Regions from separate parts of the Sphaerisporangium cinnabarinum genome, predicted to be linked through region 2. Evidence: riboswitches for the same ligand, from Rfam matches in the RefSeq annotation. Region 2 holds a riboswitch; the other holds the start of a gene.

Region 1 (10,064 bases), on a different contig from region 2:
CGTCCTGCAGGCTCAGACCCTTCGCCAGCATGAGGACCTGCAGGTGGTAGAGGAGCTGGGAGATCTCCTCCGCCGTCTTCACGTCGCCCTCGTACTCGGCGGCCATCCACACCTCGGCGGCCTCCTCGACCACCTTCTTCCCGATCGCGTGCACGCCGGCGTCCAGCTCCGCGACCGTGCCGGAACCGGCAGGTCGCGTCGTGGCCTTCTCGGACAGCTCCGCGAACAGGGACTCGAACGTCTTCACGCGCTCCAGGGTATCCGCCACCCGGACCCGGCCGGGGCGTGTCCGCCCAGCGGGCACACCCCGACCGTTCGCGTCACAGGTCACAGGTCACAGGTCGCGCAACGCCACGACCGTCGCGACCGCCGCCTCCGCCGCCTCCGCACCCTTGTCCTCGCGCGACCCCTCCAGACCCGCCCGGTCCAGCGCCTGCTGCTCGTCGTCGCACGTCAGCACACCGAACCCCACCGGCACGCCCGTGCGCACGCTCACGTCCGTCAGACCCGACGTCGCCGCCTGGCACACGTACTCGAAGTGCGGCGTCCCCCCACGGATCACCACCCCCAGCGCCACCACCGCGTCCGCACCGTGCTCCACCGCACGCGCCGCCGCCACCGGCAGCTCGAACGACCCCGGCACCCGCACCACGCTCACGTGCGACACGTTCGCTGCCGCCAACGCCCGGCGCGCCCCCGCCAGCAACCCGTCCATCACCTCCGTGTGCCAGCTCGCCGCGACCACCGTCACCCGCAGCCCCGACCCGTCCACGCTCAACCTCGGCGCACCCGCCCCGCTCATCCCTCGTCCTCCTTCGTCTCCTCGGCACCGGACCCGTCGCCCGGCCCTCCCACGGCAGTCCCGTCCGGGACCGCCACCGTGTCCAGCAGATGACCCATCGCCACCTTCTTCGTCACCAGGTACGCCCGGTTGTGCTCCCCGTGACCCACCTCGATCCGCTCCGCACCCACCACCTCGATGCCCGACGCCACCAGACCCGTCACCTTCGCCGGGTTGTTCGTCAGCAACCGCACCCGCGACAACCCCAGGTCCGCCAGGATCGCCGCCGCCGCCCCGTACTCCCGCCGGTCCACCGGCCACCCCAGCTCCAGGTTCGCCTGCACCGTGTCCAGACCCGCGTCCTGCAGCTCGTACGCACCGATCTTCGCCAGCAACCCGATGCCGCGCCCCTCGTGCCCCCGCAGGTACACCACCGCACCGCCCTCCGCCGCGACCCGCACCATCGCGGCCTCCAGCTGCGGACCGCAGTCGCACCGCAACGACCCGAACGCGTCCCCCGTCAAGCACTCCGAGTGCACCCGCACCACCGGCACCCCCTCCGGCCCGACGGCGCTCGCGGCCTGCGCGCCCGCGTCACCACGGTCCGACGCGCGAGCCGGACCCACCGCGGGAACCAGCGCCACGTGCTCCGCCCCCGTGCGCAGGTCCCGATACCCCACCACCCGGAACCGGCCGTGCGCCGTCGGGAGCTCTGCCGAGGCGGTGCGGTGCACCCGCCGCGCCAACGCCTCTCGATCCGGCACCTCCGCGGCCACCGCAGGCGCCGGGTCGTGCACCCGCCGCCACGCCACCAGGTCCGCGATCGTGATGAGCACCAACCCGTCACGCTCCGCCAGCGCCGCCGCGTCCCCCAGACGCATCATCGTCCCGTCGTCGTGCACCAGCTCCGCGATCCCGCCGACCTCGCCCATCCCCGCCAGGCGCACCAGGTCCACCGCCGCCTCCGTGTGCCCCGCACGGTGCAGCACACCCCCCGGCACCGCCCGCAACGGCAGCACGTGCCCCGGCCGGATCAGGTCCACCGGACCCGACGCCGGGTCCGCGAGCACCCGCAACGTCCGCGCCCGGTCCTCCGCCGAGATCCCTGTCGTCACCCCCGTCGCCGCGTCCACCGTCACCGTGTACGCCGTGCGCCGCGGGTCCTGGCTGTGCGGCACCATCAACGGCAGCTCCAACGCGTCCGCCCGCGCCGCCGGCATCGGCGCGCACAGGTACCCCGACGAGTGCCGGATCGTCCACGCCACCCACTCCGCCGACACCCCCTGCGCCGCGAACACCACGTCCGCCTCGTTCTCCCGGTCCGGCGAGTCCGCCACCAGCACCGGACGCCCCGCCCGGATCGCCGCCAGCGCCTCCTCCACCGACCCCAGCCGCACGCCCTCCGGCACGGCGGCGCTCGCGGACCCCGCGCCCGTCACGACGCGCTCCCGGGGACCACGCCCGACACGAGCAGCCGCTCGACGTACTTCGCCAGCACGTCGACCTCCAGGTTCACGCGGTCCCCCGGGACCAGGCCCCCGAGGACCGTCGCCTCGAGAGTCGTCGGGATGAGGGATACGCCGAACGTGTCGTCGTCCACGTGCGTCACCGTCAACGACACCCCGCTCACCGCGATCGAACCCTTCTCCGCCACGTACCGGGTCAGACCCGCAGGGGCGGAGAACACCAGGTCGTCCCAGCGCTCCCCCGGCGCGCGGCTCACGAGCGCGCCCACACCGTCCACGTGCCCCTGCACCACGTGACCACCCAGCCGCGCGTCCGCCCGGACGGCCCGCTCCAGGTTCACCGGCGACCCCGCGACGAGGTCACCCAGCGCCGTGCGCCGCAGCGACTCCGGCATGACGTCCGCCGTGAACGACCCGTCGCCCCCGAGGCTCGTGACCGTCAGGCACACCCCGTTCACCGCGATCGAGTCGCCCAGGCCTGCGTCCGACACGGCCAGCGGCCCCTCGACCGTCAGCACCGCGTCCTCCCCCTCGCCGCCCGGGAACCCGATACCCCGGACCCTCCCGATCTCCTCCACGATCCCCGTGAACATCAACCCACCCGTCCTTCCACGCTCTTCCTGGACACCACCAGCGCGTCGTCCCCGACGCGCCTCACCTCCACCGTGCGGAACCGGTGCGCGTCGGCGATCGTCGCCACGCCCAGCCCGTCCACCGCCCGTCGACCGCTCCCCAGCAGCACCGGGGCCACGTACGCGTGCAGCTCGTCCACCGCACCCGCGGCCAGGAACGCCGTCGCCAGCGTCGGACCGCCCTCCACCAGCACGTGCCGCACCTCCCGCTCCGCGAGCCTCTCCAGCACCTCACCGACGTCCCGCGTCAGCACGTGCACCAGCTCGCCGCCCGCCGCGCGCACCCGCGCCGTCGGCGGGATCCCCCGCAGCCCGACCACCACCCGCATCGGCTGGTGCTCCGCCAGACGCACGGCGCTCACGGGGTTCTGCGCTGCGGTGCGCGAGGAGTCGTGGGTGCGGACCCGCGCGGTGAGCGCCGGGTCGTCGGCCAGGAGCGTGCCCGTGCCGACGACGATCGCGTCGACCTCCGCGCGCACGCGGTGGGCGTGCTCGCGCGCCGCGGGCCCGGTGATCCACCGGCTCGTCCCGTCCTCGGCGGCGACGTAGCCGTCGAGCGTCGTGGCCGTCTTGAGCGTCACGTACGGCGTGCCGCGCCGGACGGCCGTGAGCCACACGCGCAGGAGCTCCTCACCCTCTGCGGCGCGCAGGCCGCGCACGACGCGCACCCCTGCGGCACGCAGCCGGTGCGCGCCGCCCGTGGCGACGGGGTTCGGGTCGTCGACGGCGAGCACGACCTCCGCCACGCCCGCCGCGACGAGCGCGTCGGCGCACGGGCCGGTACGACCGGTGTGGGCGCACGGCTCGAGCGTGACGACCGCCGTCGCGCCGGTGACGTCGACGCCGCGCGCCCGTGCGTCGGCGAGTGCCGCTGCCTCCGCGTGCGGCGTCCCTGCGCCCCGGTGCCACCCCTCGGCGAGCACGGGCCGCGGGTGCGGGTCGAGCGAGCCGGGGGGCGCGCCCTCGGCCACGGGTGCGCCGGCCGGTGGGCCCAGCAGGACGCACCCGACGCGGGGGTTCGGCCCGTGCGCCGGTCCTCGGGCAGCCAGCGCGAGCGCGCGCGCCATCGCGGCGTCGATCGTCAGGGTGCGGGGGTGCTCGCCCATCGTCCTCCTCCCGGGCACGGGCGCTCCGGGGTGAGGGCGGGCGGCGGGTCGAGCCACGAAGGCCCGACGGCGTCGCTCACCACGGCGAGGCCGCCACCTCGCGACGGGTGCACCGACGGGTCGCCGGAGCACCACGCGCCGAGGCGTGGCCGCGCCGCACGTGCTTCCTCCCATCCGGACTTTCACCGTCGGTCCTGGAGTTCCACCAGGTCAACCGCGCGTGGGCGCGGGTCGCGGACTGTCACCGCCGGCTCGGAATTGCACCGACCCCGGAGCACGTTCGTGCGTACTGCGTTCTGCAACCGCCGATGCTACTCCGGTATCCCCTGCGACAGGGAGGTCGGTGGTCCGTCGAGACGTCTGCGGCCCGAGGCGAGGACGGCCTTCCCGACAGGTGAGCTCTCCCGAGCCGCGGGTCTCCCCGCGTCGACGCCCGGTCTTCGGTGCTGATTGGTGAGTCTCACGCGGTCGGTGGGTCGAGGGATCTGCGCTTGGCACACTATTTTATCGGAGACAGAGAAGGGGCTCTCGCCGCGGAGAGCCCCTTCCTCGCTCCCGGATCAGTGGGCGTGCGCCGACGCCTCCGCCAGCTCGCGCAGCGCCTGGATCTCCGCCGGCACGTTCTCCGCCCCGTACACCGCCGACCCGGCGACGAAGACGTTCGCCCCCGCGTCCGCAGCCCGCTCGATCGTCGTGCGCGACACTCCCCCGTCGACCTGGATCCACACGTCGAGGCCCGACTCGCTCACGGCCTCGCGCGCCCGCCGGATCTTGGGCAGCGTCCCCTCGATGAAGGACTGCCCGCCGAAGCCCGGCTCGACCGTCATGACGAGGATCATGTCCACCTCGGTCAGCAGGTCCAGGAAGGGCTCCACGGGCGTGGCAGGGCGCAGCGCGACCCCCGCGCGGGCTCCCAGGCGCCGGAGCTCGCGAGCGAGCCGCACAGGGGCAGCAGCGGCCTCGGCGTGGAACGTGACCGACGCCGCGCCCGCCTCCGCGTACGACGGCGCCCAGCGGTCCGGGTCCTCGATCATGAGGTGCGCGTCGATGGGGACGGGCGACACCTGCGCCAGGCGCTCGAACACCGGCAGCCCGAGCGTCAGGTTCGGCACGAAGTGGTTGTCCATGACGTCGACGTGCGCGTAGTCCGCCGTGGCGATCGCGTTCAGGTCGCGCTCGAGGTTCGCGAAGTCGGCGGACAGGATGCTCGGTGCGATGAGGGCTGCCATGCGCCCCAGCCTAGGGGCGCGGGCCGGCGCCCGGCGCTCGTACCCTCGTCGCGTGAGCGACCTCCCCTCCCCCGCCCCCGGTCCGATCCCCGCCGCGTTCCCCCTCGCGCCCGACCGACCCGTGCCCGTGCCCGCCGTGACGGTCCGCCCGGCGACGGTGCACGACCTGCCCCGCGTCGCCGAGATCGCCGCCCCGTTCGTCCGCGACACGTGCGTGACGTTCGAGGAGGAGGTCTGGGACGTCCCGGCGGGGCACCGCAAGCTCGACGACGTCGCTGCGCGCGGCCTGCCGTTCCTCGTCGCCGAGGTGGAGGGTCCGGCCGAACCGGGCTCCCCGCGCGGCACCGTCGTCGCGGGCTACGCGTACGCGTCCGCCTGGCGCCCCAAGCCCGCCTACCGGCACACCGCCGAGGACACGATCTACCTCGACCCGGCCCACGCCGGGCGCGGCGTCGGCACGGCGCTGCTCGCCGCGCTCCTGGAGGCGCTGGCCGCCGCGGGGGTCCGGCAGGTCGTCTCCGTCGTCGCCGACGTCCCCGAGGCCGCCGGGTCGCTCCCGCTGCACCGCCGCTTCGGCTTCGTGGAGGCGGGTCGCCTGACCGCCGTCGGGTTCAAGCACGGCCGCTGGGTCGACACGATCCTGCTCCAGCGCTCGCTCTGATCATGTCGACGCCGCTGCGCGACGACCGGCCCAGGTGCCCGTCGTCGCGCAGCGGCCGACCAGGCGGTCCTGGTGGGTGGAGCGGGCGGTCCTGGTGGGTGGGGGGCACGCGGACCCGCCACGACCACCTGCTCGGCGCGAGAGGAGGCCGTGCTCAGGCGACCAAGCCGCGGCGGAGGTCGGCGGTGCGCCGCTCGACCGTGCGCCAGGCGTGCCGGCTCACGCCGGGGTGGGCGTCGCGGTCGATGTCCGCGAGCGCCGCGAGGAGTCCGTCGAGGGTCTGGGCGACGACGCGCTGGGCGCGTCGGCGGGGCAGCCCCCAGGTGGCGCCCTCGGTGACGAGGTGGTCGGTGGTGAGTCGGTCCATGTCGCGTTCGCCGGCGACGTCCATGGCGAAGACGCGGGAGGCGTGGTCGTGGTGGAGGTGCATGGCGATGTCGTAGGCGGGGGCGAGGCGGACGGTGCCGTCGGCGTGGCGCAGGACGGAGATGTTCTTGGCGTGGGCGTCGGTGTTGCCGAGGGCGAGGTTGAGGGTGGTGAGGGCGAGGAGGGGGTCGGGGCGGGTGCCGTCGTCGCGCAGGGTGCGGGCGATGGCGGCGAGGGAGGGGAAGCGGCGGCCGTGCTGGAACTTGCGTTCGGGGTCGCGGGTGTTGATGCCGAGGGCCTGGGCGGCGTCCTCCTGGTGGAGGCGTGCGGTGCCGGTGGGTTCGTCGGGGTCGGGGACGCGGTCGTAGCGGGTGACGACGATGGCGCGTTCGCCGTCGAACTCGGTGACGTGGGCGTCGACGGTGGTGAGGCCGATGCGGCGGGCGAGGTCGAGGGCGGCTGCTTCGGTGTTGACGAGGTCGGCGGTGGGTGAGTCGGCGGGGCGGGCGACCTTGAGGATGTGGGTGGTGGGTGCGGAGCCGTGGGGTCGGGCCCAGCCGTGCTCGTCGTGGAGGAGGGTGATCTTGGGTTCCATGCCGGGCAGGGAGCTGGTGAGGTGCTCGCTGCGGCCTTCTCCCCCGCTGCGTGCGACGGCGGCGTGCAGGAGTCGTGCGACGGCGGCGTCGTCGAGGTGTTCGGGGGTGCCGGGTGCGGGGTGGGCGTGGCCGTCGGGGGCGAGGAGGACGGCGCCTGCGGTGTCGTGGCCGTAGTGGACGAGGAAGGCGAGGGCGTCGTCGGGGTCGATGCCGGCGTCGATGGCCATGGCGTCGCGGGTGCGGCCCTCGGGGAGGAGTCCGTCGAGCCAGGCGGCGACGCGGGCGGGGTGGGGCGGGGCTTCGTCGGGCGGGGTGATGGGCAGGAGGTGGGACAGGACCCGGGCGTCGTGCCCCCAGCGGTCGAGGGCCTCGGTGGTCCAGGTGAGGCTGACGCGGGGGGTGCCGTCGGTGGTGCGGGTGCTGGTGGGTGCGAGGGTCGCGACGGGGGTGCCGTAGAGCCAGGCGGTGACGGTGGTCATCGGCGTTCCTGGAGTCGCAGGTCGACGTCGAGGGTGTCGAGGAGCTCGAAGAGTCGTTGGACCCAGAGGTTCTCGACGCCGTTCTCGAGCTCGGAGAGGTATTGGCGGGTGATGCCGAGCTCGTCGGCGACCTGGGCCTGGGTGAGCCCGCGGGCGCGGCGGACGCGGCTGAGGTAGGCGCCGAGGTCGCGGGGGCTGCGGGGGGTGGTCCAGGTGTCGGTCATGCTCGCTCTCCTGCCGTCGGGTGCGCTGCCATGCTGCCCGCGTCAGGATTCCCTGGCACGCGGCGCTGTCAGGTTACTCCGACACCCCGGCGTTGTCGAGATATGCCGACACCTCGACCGGTGGCGCGGCGCTCATGCCGTGCGGCGGAGCAGCGTCAGATGCATGGCGTCGGTGCCGTGGACGTGCGGCCAGAGCTGGACGTCCTGACGATCCCCGAGCTCGACGTCGTCGCGCACCTCGGGGCGCACGACGTCGCGCACGACGGCCGGGGCGTCGAGGACCTCGACGTCGTCGCGGCGGCGCAGCACGTCGGCGACGACGACCTGGGTCTCGGCGAGGTGGGGCGAGCACGTGACGTACCCGACCACTCCCCCGGGCCGGACGGCGTCGAGCGCGGAGTCGAGGAGCTCGCGCTGGAGCCCGGTGAGGGTCGCGAGGTCCGCCGGGGTGCGGCGCCACCGGGACTCGGGCCGGCGCCGCAGGGCACCGAGGCCCGTGCAGGGGGCGTCGAGGAGAACGCGGTCGTACGCGCCCGGCTCGTCCTGCCCGACGGCGCGCCCGTCGCCCGTGCGCACGGCCTCCACGGCGTCGGCGGGGACGGCGGCGAGCGCCTTCTCCACGAGGCGCGCCCGGTGCGGCTGGACCTCGTTGGCGACGAGGCGTGCCCCACGCTCGGCCGCGAGCGCCGCGAGGAGCGCGGCCTTGCCGCCGGGGCCGGCGCACAGGTCGAGCCAGCGCGCGTCGTCGCCGACGGAGCCGGGCTGCGGTCCGGTGAGCGGTGCGGCGGCGAGCGCGAGCGCGACGAGCTGGCTGCCCTCGTCCTGGACGCCGGCGCGGCCGTCGCGCACGGCGCCGAACGCGGCGGGGTCGCCGCCGTCGAGGGTCAGCGCGGTGGGTGCCCAGCGGGCGGGGGTGACGCGGTCGTCGCCGTCGGAGAGCTCGTGGGGGTCGGCGAGGCCGGGGCGGGCGACGAGCGTGACGCGGGGGGCGTCGTTGTCGGCGGCGAGGAGGGCGTCGAGCTCGTCCACGGGGCGCCCGTTGCCGGCGAGGGCGTCACGCAGGGCGCGGGCGATCCACACGGGGTGGCTCTGGGTGGCCGCGAGCGCCGCGAGGGGGTCGGGGGCGTCGTCGGCGAGGGTGGTGAGCCAGTCGTCGAGGGGGGTGCGGGCGACGCGGCGCAGGACGGCGTTGACGAGCTGGGCGCTGCCGGCGCCGGTGCGTTCGCGGGCGAGGCCGACGGTCTCGGAGACGGCGGCGTGCTGCGGGACGCGCATGGCGAGGAGCTGGTGGGTGCCGAGGCGCAGGACGTCGAGCACGGGCGGGTCGAGGCGGCCGAGGGGGCGGTCGAGGCAGTGCGCGAGGATCGCGTCGTAGCGGCCGCGCAGGCGCAGGGTGCCGTAGGCGAGCTCGGTGGCGAAGCCGGCGTCACGTCCGCGGATGCCGCGCTCGCGCAGCAGGGGTGGCAGGACGAGGTTGGCGTAGGCGTCGGAACCGTCGACCTGGCGCAGGACGTCGTACGCGACGCCCCGTGCGGGGTCGGTGCCCTTGCGGCGCTGGGAGGGTGCCGCAGAGCTGCGGTGGGCCTCCCCGCGGGAGCGGGCGGCGCCGCGCTGGCGGCCGCGGGCGTCACGGCGGGCGTCGTCCCCGCCGCCGGACGCGGCCCCCGCCCCTGCCTCAGGGCGCGCCTTCGAACGCGCGTTCGAGCGCTCGCCGCCCCGTGGCTCGGCACCGTTCGAACGCGTGTTCGACGCCACGTCGTCCCGACGTTCCGGACGCCCGCTCCCGTTCGAACGTGCGTTCGATCCGCGCGGGGACCGATCGCGGCGCTCGGCGCTCATCGGGCGGTCTCCGCACCGAGGACCGTGGTGTCGTCGAGCCGGGCGCCACGCGCCCAGTCGGCGGCGGGCATGTGCCTCTTGCCCACCGGCGCCACCTCCCCGAGCTGGACGGCGTGGGTCGCGGTCCCGACGAGCACCTCCTTCTTGCCCGCACGCACCTGCCCGGGAGCGAGGTCGACGACGTCGCGGCGCGGGGTGACGGGGCCGAGCCCCAGGCGCGCGGGCGTGCCGTCGGCGCCGGGCAGGGTCGTCCACGCCCCGGGGGCCGGGGTGCAGCCGCGCACCAGGCGGTCGACCGCGAGCGCCGGGTGGTCCCAACGGACCTCGGCGTCCGCGGTCGTCAGCTTGGCGGCGTGCGAGACGCCGTCGGCGGGCTGGGGCTGGGGGCGCAGGGTGCCGTCCTCGAGGGCGTCGAGGGTGGCGACGAGGAGGTCCGCACCGGAGACGGCGAGGCGGCCCAGGAGGTCGCCCGCGGTGTCCCGGGGGCGGATGGTCTCGGTCGTGGTGCCGAGCGTGGGGCCGGAGTCCAGTCCCTCCTCGATGAGGAACGTCGTCGCCCCGGTCACCTCGTCGCCCGCGATGATCGCGCGCTGCACGGGCGCCGCGCCGCGCCAGGCGGGCAGGACGGAGAAGTGCAGGTTGACCCACCCGTGCCGCGGCACGGCGAGCACGTCGGGGCGCAGGA
Region 2 (10,064 bases):
TCGACGCGCGCGGCGCGACGACCGGCCAGGACTACCTGCTCACGGCGTTCGCGCCCGCGGGCGGCTGGAACGCGGGGCAGGGCGGCTGGCTCGACCCGCGCCTGTTCGCGGTCGTGGACTTCCTCAACGTCCAGGGCTACGACTTCCACGGCGGCTGGGTCCCGGACAAGACGGGTCACCAGGGCAACCTGCACCCCGACGGCGCGGAGAACTGGGGCCTCGGCCTCGACGGCGCGCTCGGCATGTACGTCAAGGCGGGCGCGGACCCGTCGCAGGTCAACGCGGGCCTCGCGGCCTACGGCCACGGCTGGTACGGCGTGAAGGACGGCACGAAGGGCTGGCAGCCCGCCGCCGGGTACGTCGGCACCAAGACGTACGCCGAGCTGCGCTCGTTCGGCGGGAAGAAGTTCTTCGACCCGAAGATCGGCGCGAGCTGGCTGTACAACGGCGACCAGTGGTGGAGCTACGACGACCCGGCGTCCGTGACGGCGAAGGCCGAGTTCGTCGCGACGCAGGGCTACGGCGGCGCGATGTGGTGGGACCTCTCCGGTGACTACCGCAACGAGCTCGGCAACGCCCTGGGCTCGACGCTGCGCGCGGCGACCCCGGGCCCCGGCGTGGCCGAGGAGTGCGCGGTGCCCTGGTACGGCACGGGCGTCTACACCGGTGGTGAGGTCGTCTCGCACGAGGGCACGGAGTACAAGGCCCAGTGGTGGACCCGCAACCAGGAGCCGGGCGCGAGCAACGCCTGGAAGAAGATCGGCCCCTGCGGCACCGCGCCCGAGGTCGAGGCGGCGGTCTGCGCCCCGGCCTGGTCGCGCGAGGCCGTCTACACCGGCGGGCAGACCGTGTCCCGTGCGGGCGTGAACTACACGGCCCAGTGGTGGACGAAGGGCGAGCTCCCCGGTTCCGTGACGTGGGGCTCGTGGGACCCGGTGGGTCTGTGCGAGTGATCTGACGGCTGGTCCGAGCGCCGCGTGCGCCCGGACCGCCCCCGCACGACGACGGCGGGCCCGGTCTTCGGACCGGGCCCGCCGTCGTCGTGGTCGGGGAGCGTTTCGTGGATCCGGCGCCGGGAGCGCTACCCCCAGGGTCTCAGCGCTTCGAGCGCAGGTCCCGGCGCAGGTAGTGCCACGCGAGGACGCAGCACACGATGCCGTTGAGGAGTCCCACGACGACGTCCGCGGGTCCGTGGGCGCCGCGGTAGAGCCGCGAGAGACCCACGCCGAGCGGCACGAGGCAGCACAGCACCGTCACGACGACGCGCAGGACCGGGTTCGTGATGCGCTGCGCGAGCAGGGCGAGCGTCAGGTAGAACGCCGCCGATGCGCCCGTGTGCCCGGAGGGGAAGCTGGACGTCGGGGGCGCCTCGTCGAGCCGCGAGACGTCGGGCCGCTCGCGCCCCACGACGATCGACGACGTGAGGAAGATCAGCGCCTGCAGCGCGACGGCGAGCGCGGGCACGAGGGCGAACCACCACTGCCGGGTGCGCCACCACACGAGCGCGACGGTGAGCAGCGTGCCGCCGATGATGAACTCGGTCGTGCCGATGAGGGAGAGCACGTCGGTGACGGTGTCCCAGAACGGCGTGCGCCGTTGCTCGAACCACCGGTTGACCGCGACCTCGCCCGGCAGGTCGCCGAGCGGCCCGGTGACGAGGAAGCCCGTCGCGACGATGACCACCCACAGCACCGCTCCCGGGAGGAACGCCCGCAGGCCGACGTCGCGCAGCACCTCCTTCGCCGTGGGGCGGGTCGTGTCGAGCTCGTAGCGGTGCACGAAGGGATGCATCAGACCTCGTTCCTGGGAGTGTCACCGGAGGGACGGCCGGACCGCGCGGCGGTCCACCCGTGGAAGCCGACGGCGGACGCCCCCGCGACCGCGCCGCCGAAGAGGATCCCGCCGACGACGTCGGACGGGTAGTGCGCGCCGAGCAGCACGCGGTCGGCCGCGGTGACGAGGGCGAGCGCCGTCGCGCCGCCGACCACCGCGACGCGGCCACGCCGCCCGAGCAGCGGCCAGACGAGCACGCTGAGCGTCACCCCGACCGCCGCCGCGTTCATCGCGTGACCCGAGGGGAAGCTCGCGCCCGGCACGGTCGACACGGCGTCCTCGAGGACGGGCCGCGCGCGGCCGACGACCTCCTTCGCGCCGAGCCCGAGGGCCCACGCGCCCCAGATGGTCCCGGCCGCCCAGGCCGCACGCGGCCCCAGGCCGTGGCGCCGCCACGCCCAGACGCACACGCCCATCGCGGCGAGGTTCATCCACCGTGCGGCGAGCGCCTCCTGCCCGACGAGGAGCGCGCGCTCGAGCGCAGGGCGCTCGCCGGCGAACCGGGTCGCCGCGGCGACGGCGGCGCGGTCCGCGTCCACGACGACCCCCGACTCCGCGCGCACGAGCCAGGCGAGCGCGAGCACGGGGAGCGAGGCCGCGACCCCGTACGCCGCCGCCCGCCACAGGGCGCGGTACGGGGTCCGGTCGGCTGGCACCCCCGGACAGTAGCGGCACCCCCGTGACGTCGCGCGCGGGAGCGGGTGCCTCGCGTCAGGCGGGGAGCGCCGCGACCGCCTCGATCTCGACGAGCGCGCCCGGCCGCGCGATCCCGACCCGCAGGACGGTCACGGCGGCGGGGTGCGGACCCCAGACCTCGCCGACGGCGGCGAAGCCCTCCATGAGGTCGGCCTCGGGGTCGAGGTAGACGGCGAGCCGCGCGACGTCCTCCGGCCCGGCGCCTGCCTCGGCCAGCACGGCGAGGACGTTGCGCAGCGCCTGCGCCGTCTGGGCCGCGATGCCGCCCTCGACGATCGCGCCGTCCGCGTCGGTGCCGTTCTGTCCGCCGACGTAGAGCGTGCGACCGGTCTCGACGATCGTGCCCTGCGAGAACGCCGGGTTGCGGTGCAGCCCGGCAGGATTGAGGTGCGTGACGCTCGGCGTGGTCATGGTCGTCCCCTCCTGCGGTCCCGGTCCTGGTGCTGCCGACGCTACGCCGTGCCTCCGACAGACCCCGACAGACCCCCGACATGCCCCCGAAGGTCCCCGACAGGCCCCCGGCACGCCCCCGAGACGCCCCCGGCGGGTGGTCCGCGCGGCTCCGACGGGCCGGTCCGGCGTCGGCTGTGTAGGAAGGAGGGGTGAAGCAGTCAGCAGGGCTCGTGCTCTACCGGTTCCGGGACGACGCCGTCGAGGTGCTCCTCGGGCACATGGGCGGCCCGCTGTGGGCGCGCAAGGACGCCGGCGGCTGGACGATCCCCAAGGGCGAGGTGGAGCCGGGGGAGGACGAGCACGCGGCGGCGCTGCGCGAGTTCGCCGAGGAGCTCGGCGTCCCGGCCCCCGCGGCGGAGGCGCCCGACCTCGACCTCGGCACCGTGCGCCAGCGTGCCGGCAAGCTCGTCGCGGCGTGGGCGCGAGAGGCGGACCTCGACGTCACCGCGATCTCCAGCAACACGTTCGCGCTCGAGTGGCCGCCGCGCTCGGGACGGATGCAGGAGTTCCCCGAGCTCGACCGGGCCGGCTGGTTCCCGCTCGCGCGGGCTCGCGGGCTCGTCGTCGCGGGCCAGGTCCCGCTGCTGGACCGGCTGGAGGAGCTGCTCGCGCGCGAGCCGGCGCAGAGCACGACGACCGAGGGATGACGAGAGCCCGGGACCGCGCGGTCCCGGGCCCGTCGAGCGGGAGGCGTCAGCCGAGCAGGTAGGGCGCCGCGGCGAAGCCTGCGGCGAGCCCGACGAGCGCGACGGCGACGGCGGACAGGTGCGAGCGGCGCGCACGGCTCGCGGTACGGCGGGCTGCGTCGGTCACGGTGGTCATGACGGTCCTCTCGTGGGGGGCGGTTCCAGGGAGAGGGACCACGTCAGACGCGATCCATGACGCGAAACCCGGCCGTCGTGGCGCGATCTGCGTCACACCGCGGCCGCCGAAACGCGCCAACCCTGGTGCAGCATCGTGCACCAGGGTTGGTCGGCTCGCGCGGCGGAGCCCCGACGGGGCCCGCCCGGAGGGTCAGGCGCGCAGGACGAGCGCGTCCCCCTGACCGCCGCCGCCGCACAGCGCCGCCGCGCCGACGCCGCCCCCGCGGCGACGGAGCGCGAGCGCGAGGTGCAGCGCGAGCCGGGCACCGGACGCGCCGACGGGGTGGCCGAGCGCGATGGCGCCGCCGTCGGCGTTGACGACGTCCGCGTCGATGCCGAGGTCCGCGACCGACTGCAGCGCGACGGCGGCGAACGCCTCGTTGATCTCCACAAGGTCGAGGTCCGCCGCGGCGATGCCCTCACGCTTCACGGCGGCCTCGACGGCCCGCGCCGGCTGGGAGTGCAGCGAGTTGTCGGGCCCCGCGACCTGCCCCGCCGCACCGATCTCGGCGAGCCACGGCAGACCGTTGCGCTTCGCGAACGCGCGGCTCGCGACGACGACCGCCGCCGCGCCGTCGGACAGCGGCGAGCTCGACCCGGCGGTGATGGTCCCGTCCTGCACGAAGGCCGGGCGCAGACGCTCCAGGGCCTCGAGCGTCGTGTCGGCACGCACGCCCTCGTCGTGCGCGACGACGACCGGCTCGCCCCGCCGCTGCGGCACCTCGACGGGGGCGATCTCCTCGGCGAGGCGCCCGGCGTCGCGCGCCGCGGCGGCCCGCTGGTGCGAGCGCAGCGCGAACGCGTCCTGCTCCGGGCGGCCGATGCCGCGCGTCGCGCAGCCGCGGTCGGTGAGCTCGCCCATGACCTCGCCGCTGAACGGGTCGTTCAGGCCGTCGTGCGTGAGCGAGTCGGCCATCGTCACGTCCCCGAACGCGAACCCGGAGCGCGACCCGACGACGAGGTGCGGCGCGTTCGTCATGGACTCCTGGCCGCCCGCGACGACGACGCTCGCCTCGCCCGTACGGACCAGCCGGGCCGCGTCGATGATCGCGGTGAGGCCCGAGAGGCACAGCTTGTTGATCGTCACGGTGGGCACGTCCCAGCCGAGGCCCGCGAGGATCGCGGCCTGGCGCGCGGGGCCCTGCTTGGCGCCCGCCTGCACGACCTGCCCGACGATCACCGTGTCGACCTGCTCCGGCGCGACGCCCGCGGCCGCGAGCGCGCCGCGGATCGCGTGCGCGCCGAGCTCGGCCGCCGAGAGCGAGGCGAGCGCGCCGCGGAAGCGCGCGAACGGGGTGCGCGCGCCGTGCAGGAGGACCGGGGTGACCTCGTCCTCGGGGGTGACGGCGGCGGCGTCGGGCAGGGGGCTGGCGTCGGTGCTCATGGGACTCCGATCCGGGGAGGGCGAGGAGACGGGGCGAACAGGAAGGAGCCCCGGCGCCGCGAGGAGGGGCGAGCGGCGCCGGGGAGCAGGGGGAGGGCGTGCGCCCTCGGGGCCGTCAGACGAACGCGGAGACGCCCGTGATGTCGCGTCCGACGATGAGCGCCTGGACCGACTCGGTGCCCTCGTACGTGTGCAGGGCCTCGATGTCGGCGAAGTGCCGCGCGACGCGGTTCTGGAGCAGGATCCCGTTGCCGCCGAGCAGGTCGCGCGCGTTCGCCGCGACCTCGCGCGCCCCGCGGGTGCACGTGTACTTCGCGAGCGACGCCTGCGGGCCGGTGAGCGTCCCCGCCTCGTCGAGCCGCGTCATCTGCGCGACGAGGAGCTGGAGCTGCGTGATCGTCGAGAGCATCCGGGTGAGGCGCTCCTGCACCATCTGGTTCGCGGCGAGCGGGCGCCCGAACTGGACGCGCTGCTTCGCGTACGCGACCGCGGCCTCGTAGCACGCGACCGCGTGCCCGACGGCGGCCCACGCCACCCCGAGGCGGGTCGCGAAGAGCACGCGCGAGGTGTCCTTGAACGACCGCGCGCCCGGCAGGGCGTTCTCGGCGGGGACGAACACGTCGTCGAGCACGACGTGCGCCTGCCAGATCGCGCGGAGCGACACCTTGCCGGTGATGGTCGTGCCCGTGTAGCCCGGGGTGTCCTGCGGCACGACGAACCCGTGGACCTGACCATCGCCGTCGTCGCCGACGAGGCGCGCCCACACGACCGTGATGTGGCCCGACGACCCGTTGCCGATCCACTTCTTCTCGCCGTTCAGCACGTAGCCCTCGACGCCGTCGCGCGTCTCCTTGCGCGCCGTCGTCTCGAGCGAGACGGAGTCCGAGCCGTGGGTGGGCTCGGTGAGCGCGAACGCACCGAGGATCTCCCCGCGCGCCATCGGCTCGGCGTACTTCGCCCGCTGCTCGTCGGAGCCGAGCATCTGGATGCTGCGCAGCGCGAGACCGCCCTGGACGCCGCAGATCGTCGCGACGGAGCCGTCGCCGCGCGACATCTCCATGGCGGCGAGGCCTGCCGCGAGCTGGCTCACGTGCGGACGACCGTCGACGTCGACACCGTCGCGCAGCAGGTCGAGCTCGCCCATGCGCTTGACGAGGTCGAACGGGACCTCGGCACGCTCCCAGTAGTCGTCGATGACGGGCAGCACCTCGTCCTGGACGAACTGCCGGACGCGCTGCAGGTGGGCGCGGTCCTCCTCGGTCGCGTCGGCGAACGCGCCGGCGTAGTCGAGGTCGAGCGGGGTCGCGAGGTCGTAGGTGGGCTCGGTGACGCCGGGCATGATCGGGGTGGTGGGCATCGGTGCTCCCCTGGGAGGGCGGCTGCGGTCGGTCGACCGTCCTCGACGCGGTTGCCCGGGGTGCGGGCCCGGCGTCGGCGGCGGTCCCTCCCATAGTGCAGCGATACCCCGTCTCAGTCAATCGAGACGGGGTATCGAGGTGGCTGGACTGGGCGGCCGGCGGTCAGGCGGGCGCGCCCGCCGCCGCGGCGTCCGCCTCGGCAGCGGCGGCCGCGCGGCGGTTGACGCGCCACCACACGAAGAACCCGACGAGCGTGAACGCGCCGTAGAACACGTACATGAACGCGGACGCGTAGAAGCCGGCGGAGATCAGCAGCGGCACGCCCACGACGTCGACGGCGACCCAGACGAGCCAGAACTCGACCCAGCCCTTCGCCATGCCGTACGTCGCGAGCAGCGAGCCCATGAAGATCCACGCGTCGGCCCAGACCGGCTCGTACGACTCGAGCGCGCGGAACACGGGGGTCAGCAGCGCCGTGCCGCCCACGAGCGCGACGACGAGGAACGCGCGCTGGCGCCACGACGCCCAGCGCGGCACGACGGCGACGCCGTGGCTGTCCGCGTCGGCGTCGCCGAGCCGCGCCTGGGTCTTGCGCCACTGCACCCACCCGTACACCGAGACCACGACGAACATGACCTGGCGACCGGCCTGGCCGAGCAGGTTGACGGGGTTGGGCGTCGCGAACACCGCGCCGAGGAACACCGTGAGCAGCAGGAGGTTGCCGACGATGCCCACCGGCCACGCCCACACCTTGCGCCGCATGCCGCCCAGCGCCGACGCCAGGCCGAACCCGTTGCCCACGATCTCGCGCCACAGCAGGTGCTGGCCGCCGATCGTCAGCTGCGCGTCGAACAGCGCGTGGATCAGGTCCATCGGATGTCCTCGTCCTCCCGGGCACGAGCGCTCCGGGGTGAGGGCGGGCGGCATTGCCGGGCCACGGGGCCCGACGGCGTCGCTCACCACGGCGAGGCCGCGCCCCGTCGCGCGGGCTCGCGAGAGCCCGGCCGAGGACGGCCGCGCCGCACGTGCTTCCTCCCATCCGGACTGTCACCGTCGGTCCTGGAGTTCCACCAGGTCAACCGCGCGTGGGCGCGGGTCGCGGACTGTCACCGCCGGCTCGGAATTGCACCGACCCCGGAGCACGTTCGTGCGTACTGCGTTCTGCAACCGCCGATGCTACTCGCGCATTCCCCCGGCACAGGACTCGCCCCGCACCGTCCCACGGACTGGGACACGAGGCGATCCTGCGCCGCCGAGCAGGTGGTCCTGGTCCGTCCGCGGGCGCAGACGGACCAGGACCACCTGTTCGGCGGGGCGGGGCGGGAGGGGTCAGGCCAGGGCGTCGCGGACGGCGCGCGCGACGTCGTCCGCGACGCCCTGCGCGTCCGCGTCCGCGTCCACCACGGTCACGACGACGCGGCGCGCCGCGGGCACGCCGTCCCCGCTGCGCTCCTGGGCGGCGCCGTCCGGCGCGGCGTACCGGCCGACGGCGGCGCGGCGCAGGTCCGCGAACGCCTCCTCGAGCTGGGGGCGCAGGTCCTGCTCGGGGGAGCGCAGCCACCGGCGCAGGAGCGCGTTGTGCACCGCGACGACGGACGCCGCGAACGCGATGGACGCCGTCGAGCGACGCTCGTCCGGCGGGAGCGCGTCGCGCAGGTACGCCGTGAACGCGCGCTCGTAGCGGTGGGTCGTGACGAGCTCGCGGTCGCGCAGGGCGGGCACCTGCTGGAGGAGCTGCCAGCGGGCCAGGGAGGTCTCGCGCTGCCCGACGTGGTGGTCGAACACCAGCCGCGCCGCGCGGCACACCTCGAGGTACGGGTCGACCGTCGGGTCGGGCGTGAGGTGACCCTCGGCGTCGGGCACGGGCCGCGTCGCGGCGAGCATGACGACGACCTCGTCGAGCAGGAGCTCGTGGTCCGCGAAGACCACGTCCTCCTTGGACCCGTAGCGGCGGAAGAAGGTGGCGCGGCTGACCTGGGCGGCGTCGGCGATCTCCTCGACGGTCGTCTGCTCGTAGCCCTTGCGGGTGAAGAGCTCGATCGCTGCGTCGACGGCCTGGGCATGGGTGCGGCTGCGGACGTCGGTCATGCACCGGACGGTACACCGGTACCCGGCGCTCGCCCGGCCCGGGGGCGGTGGCCCGGCGGCGGCGCCGGGTGCGAGGCTGGTGCCATGCCGGACCAGCCCCGCGTGCACGCGATCCACGTCGCGAAGGCCCGTCGGCTGCCGACGCGGGTCGTCGCGTCGGTCGAGGCCGAGGAGGGCAGGGGCCTCGTCGGCGACCGGTACCACGGGTCGAAGCACCGGCACGTGACGATCCAGACGCTCACCGACCTCGCGGCCGCCTCCGCGGACCTCGGGCACGAGATCGACCCCGGTCTCACGCGGCGCAACGTCACGCTCACCCACGGCGACCTGCCCACGAAGCCCGGCTCGTTCCTGCGGATCGGGGACGTCGAGCTCCAGGTGCTGCGGATCGCCGCGCCGTGCCGGCTGCTCGACGACTGGATCGCGCCCGGCGCGATGCGCGCGATGCACGCGCGGGGCGGCGTCGTGTGCCGTCTGCTGTCGTCCGGCACGGTCCGGGCCGGCGACGTCGTGGTGTGGGACGAGGCGGCCGCCGGCGGGGCGTGAGCCCCGGGGCGGCCTCCGGTCCGACGGTGGCCGGGCGCGTGCCGTCGGCAGCGGCGCCCGTGCTTCGACGGTAGACCCGGGATGGCCTCCGCGTCGACGGCCGGGGCGGGTGAGACGACGGCCGTCCACAGGCCCGGAGGTCGTCCACAAACCCGGTGCCGTGGGCCCCGCCGGGTGGCACCATGGCGGCCATGCTCGTGACCCTCGCCGCGACGGCGTCCCCCGGGACGCTCGACGACGCCACCGACCTCGGCTACCTGCTGCACAAGCACCCGGACCGGGCGCAGGTGTTCGACCTTCCCGTCGGCCGCGCGCACGTCTTCTACCCCGAGGCGACGGCGGAGCGGTGCGAGGCCGCGCTCTTGCTCGAGGTCGACCCGGTGGGGATCGTGCGGAACAAGCGGTTCGGCGGCGGCGACGCGTTCGCGCTCGCGCAGTACGTGAACGACCGCCCGTACGCCGCGTCGTCGATGGTCGCGGTCGCGCTCGGCAAGGTGTTCGCGACGGCGATGAGCGGCCGGTGCGACGCACGACCGGCGCTCGCGGACGCCCCGATCCCGCTCGACGTGCACGTGCCGTCCCTCCCGTGCCGCGGCGGTGCGGACCTCGCGCGCCGGCTGTTCGAGCCGCTGGGCTGGAGCGTCACGGCGACGGCGGAGCCGCTCGACCCGACGGTGCTGGCGTGGGGCGCGTCGCGCTACGTCGACCTGCGCCTGCGCGGCACCCGACGGCTCGCGGACGCGCTCGCGCAGCTCTACGTGCTGCTGCCCGTGCTCGACGACGCGAAGCACTACTGGGTCTCGACCGACGAGGTGGACAAGCTCGTGCGCGCGGGCGGCGGCT

Evidence for each region. A riboswitch is a leader RNA that binds a small molecule or an ion and turns the genes downstream of it on or off. The one in region 2 is predicted to bind FMN.
Region 1: another riboswitch for FMN. It lies ahead of ribD (bifunctional diaminohydroxyphosphoribosylaminopyrimidine deaminase/5-amino-6-(5-phosphoribosylamino)uracil reductase RibD); the one in region 2 lies ahead of pnuC (nicotinamide riboside transporter PnuC).

Annotation. Positions count from the first base shown of each region.
Region 1 is NZ_JBVHRG010000004.1:182,108-192,171, reverse strand. It holds gene ACZ4MO_RS08145 (phosphoribosyl-ATP diphosphatase) at 1-247, opposite strand, end outside; gene ribH (6,7-dimethyl-8-ribityllumazine synthase) at 335-802, opposite strand; gene ribB (3,4-dihydroxy-2-butanone-4-phosphate synthase) at 799-2,220, opposite strand; gene ACZ4MO_RS08130 (riboflavin synthase) at 2,217-2,840, opposite strand; gene ribD (bifunctional diaminohydroxyphosphoribosylaminopyrimidine deaminase/5-amino-6-(5-phosphoribosylamino)uracil reductase RibD) at 2,840-3,985, opposite strand; FMN riboswitch at 4,142-4,267, opposite strand; gene rpe (ribulose-phosphate 3-epimerase) at 4,546-5,214, opposite strand; gene ACZ4MO_RS08115 (GNAT family N-acetyltransferase) at 5,267-5,875, shown strand; gene ACZ4MO_RS08110 (HipA domain-containing protein) at 6,030-7,316, opposite strand; gene ACZ4MO_RS08105 (helix-turn-helix domain-containing protein) at 7,313-7,540, opposite strand; gene ACZ4MO_RS08100 (RsmB/NOP family class I SAM-dependent RNA methyltransferase) at 7,673-9,295, opposite strand; gene fmt (methionyl-tRNA formyltransferase) at 9,376-10,064, opposite strand, start outside.
Region 2 is NZ_JBVHRG010000011.1:85,403-95,466, reverse strand. It holds gene ACZ4MO_RS15955 (glycosyl hydrolase family 18 protein) at 1-953, shown strand, start outside; gene ACZ4MO_RS15950 (phosphatase PAP2 family protein) at 1,096-1,791, opposite strand; gene ACZ4MO_RS15945 (phosphatase PAP2 family protein) at 1,791-2,489, opposite strand; gene ACZ4MO_RS15940 (RidA family protein) at 2,545-2,940, opposite strand; gene ACZ4MO_RS15935 (NUDIX domain-containing protein) at 3,132-3,629, shown strand; gene ACZ4MO_RS15930 (hypothetical protein) at 3,676-3,804, opposite strand; gene ACZ4MO_RS15925 (acetyl-CoA C-acyltransferase) at 3,997-5,229, opposite strand; gene ACZ4MO_RS15920 (acyl-CoA dehydrogenase family protein) at 5,345-6,586, opposite strand; gene pnuC (nicotinamide riboside transporter PnuC) at 6,750-7,460, opposite strand; FMN riboswitch at 7,610-7,733, opposite strand; gene ACZ4MO_RS15910 (TetR family transcriptional regulator) at 7,917-8,675, opposite strand; gene ACZ4MO_RS15905 (MOSC domain-containing protein) at 8,760-9,221, shown strand; gene ACZ4MO_RS15900 (3' terminal RNA ribose 2'-O-methyltransferase Hen1) at 9,413-10,064, shown strand, end outside.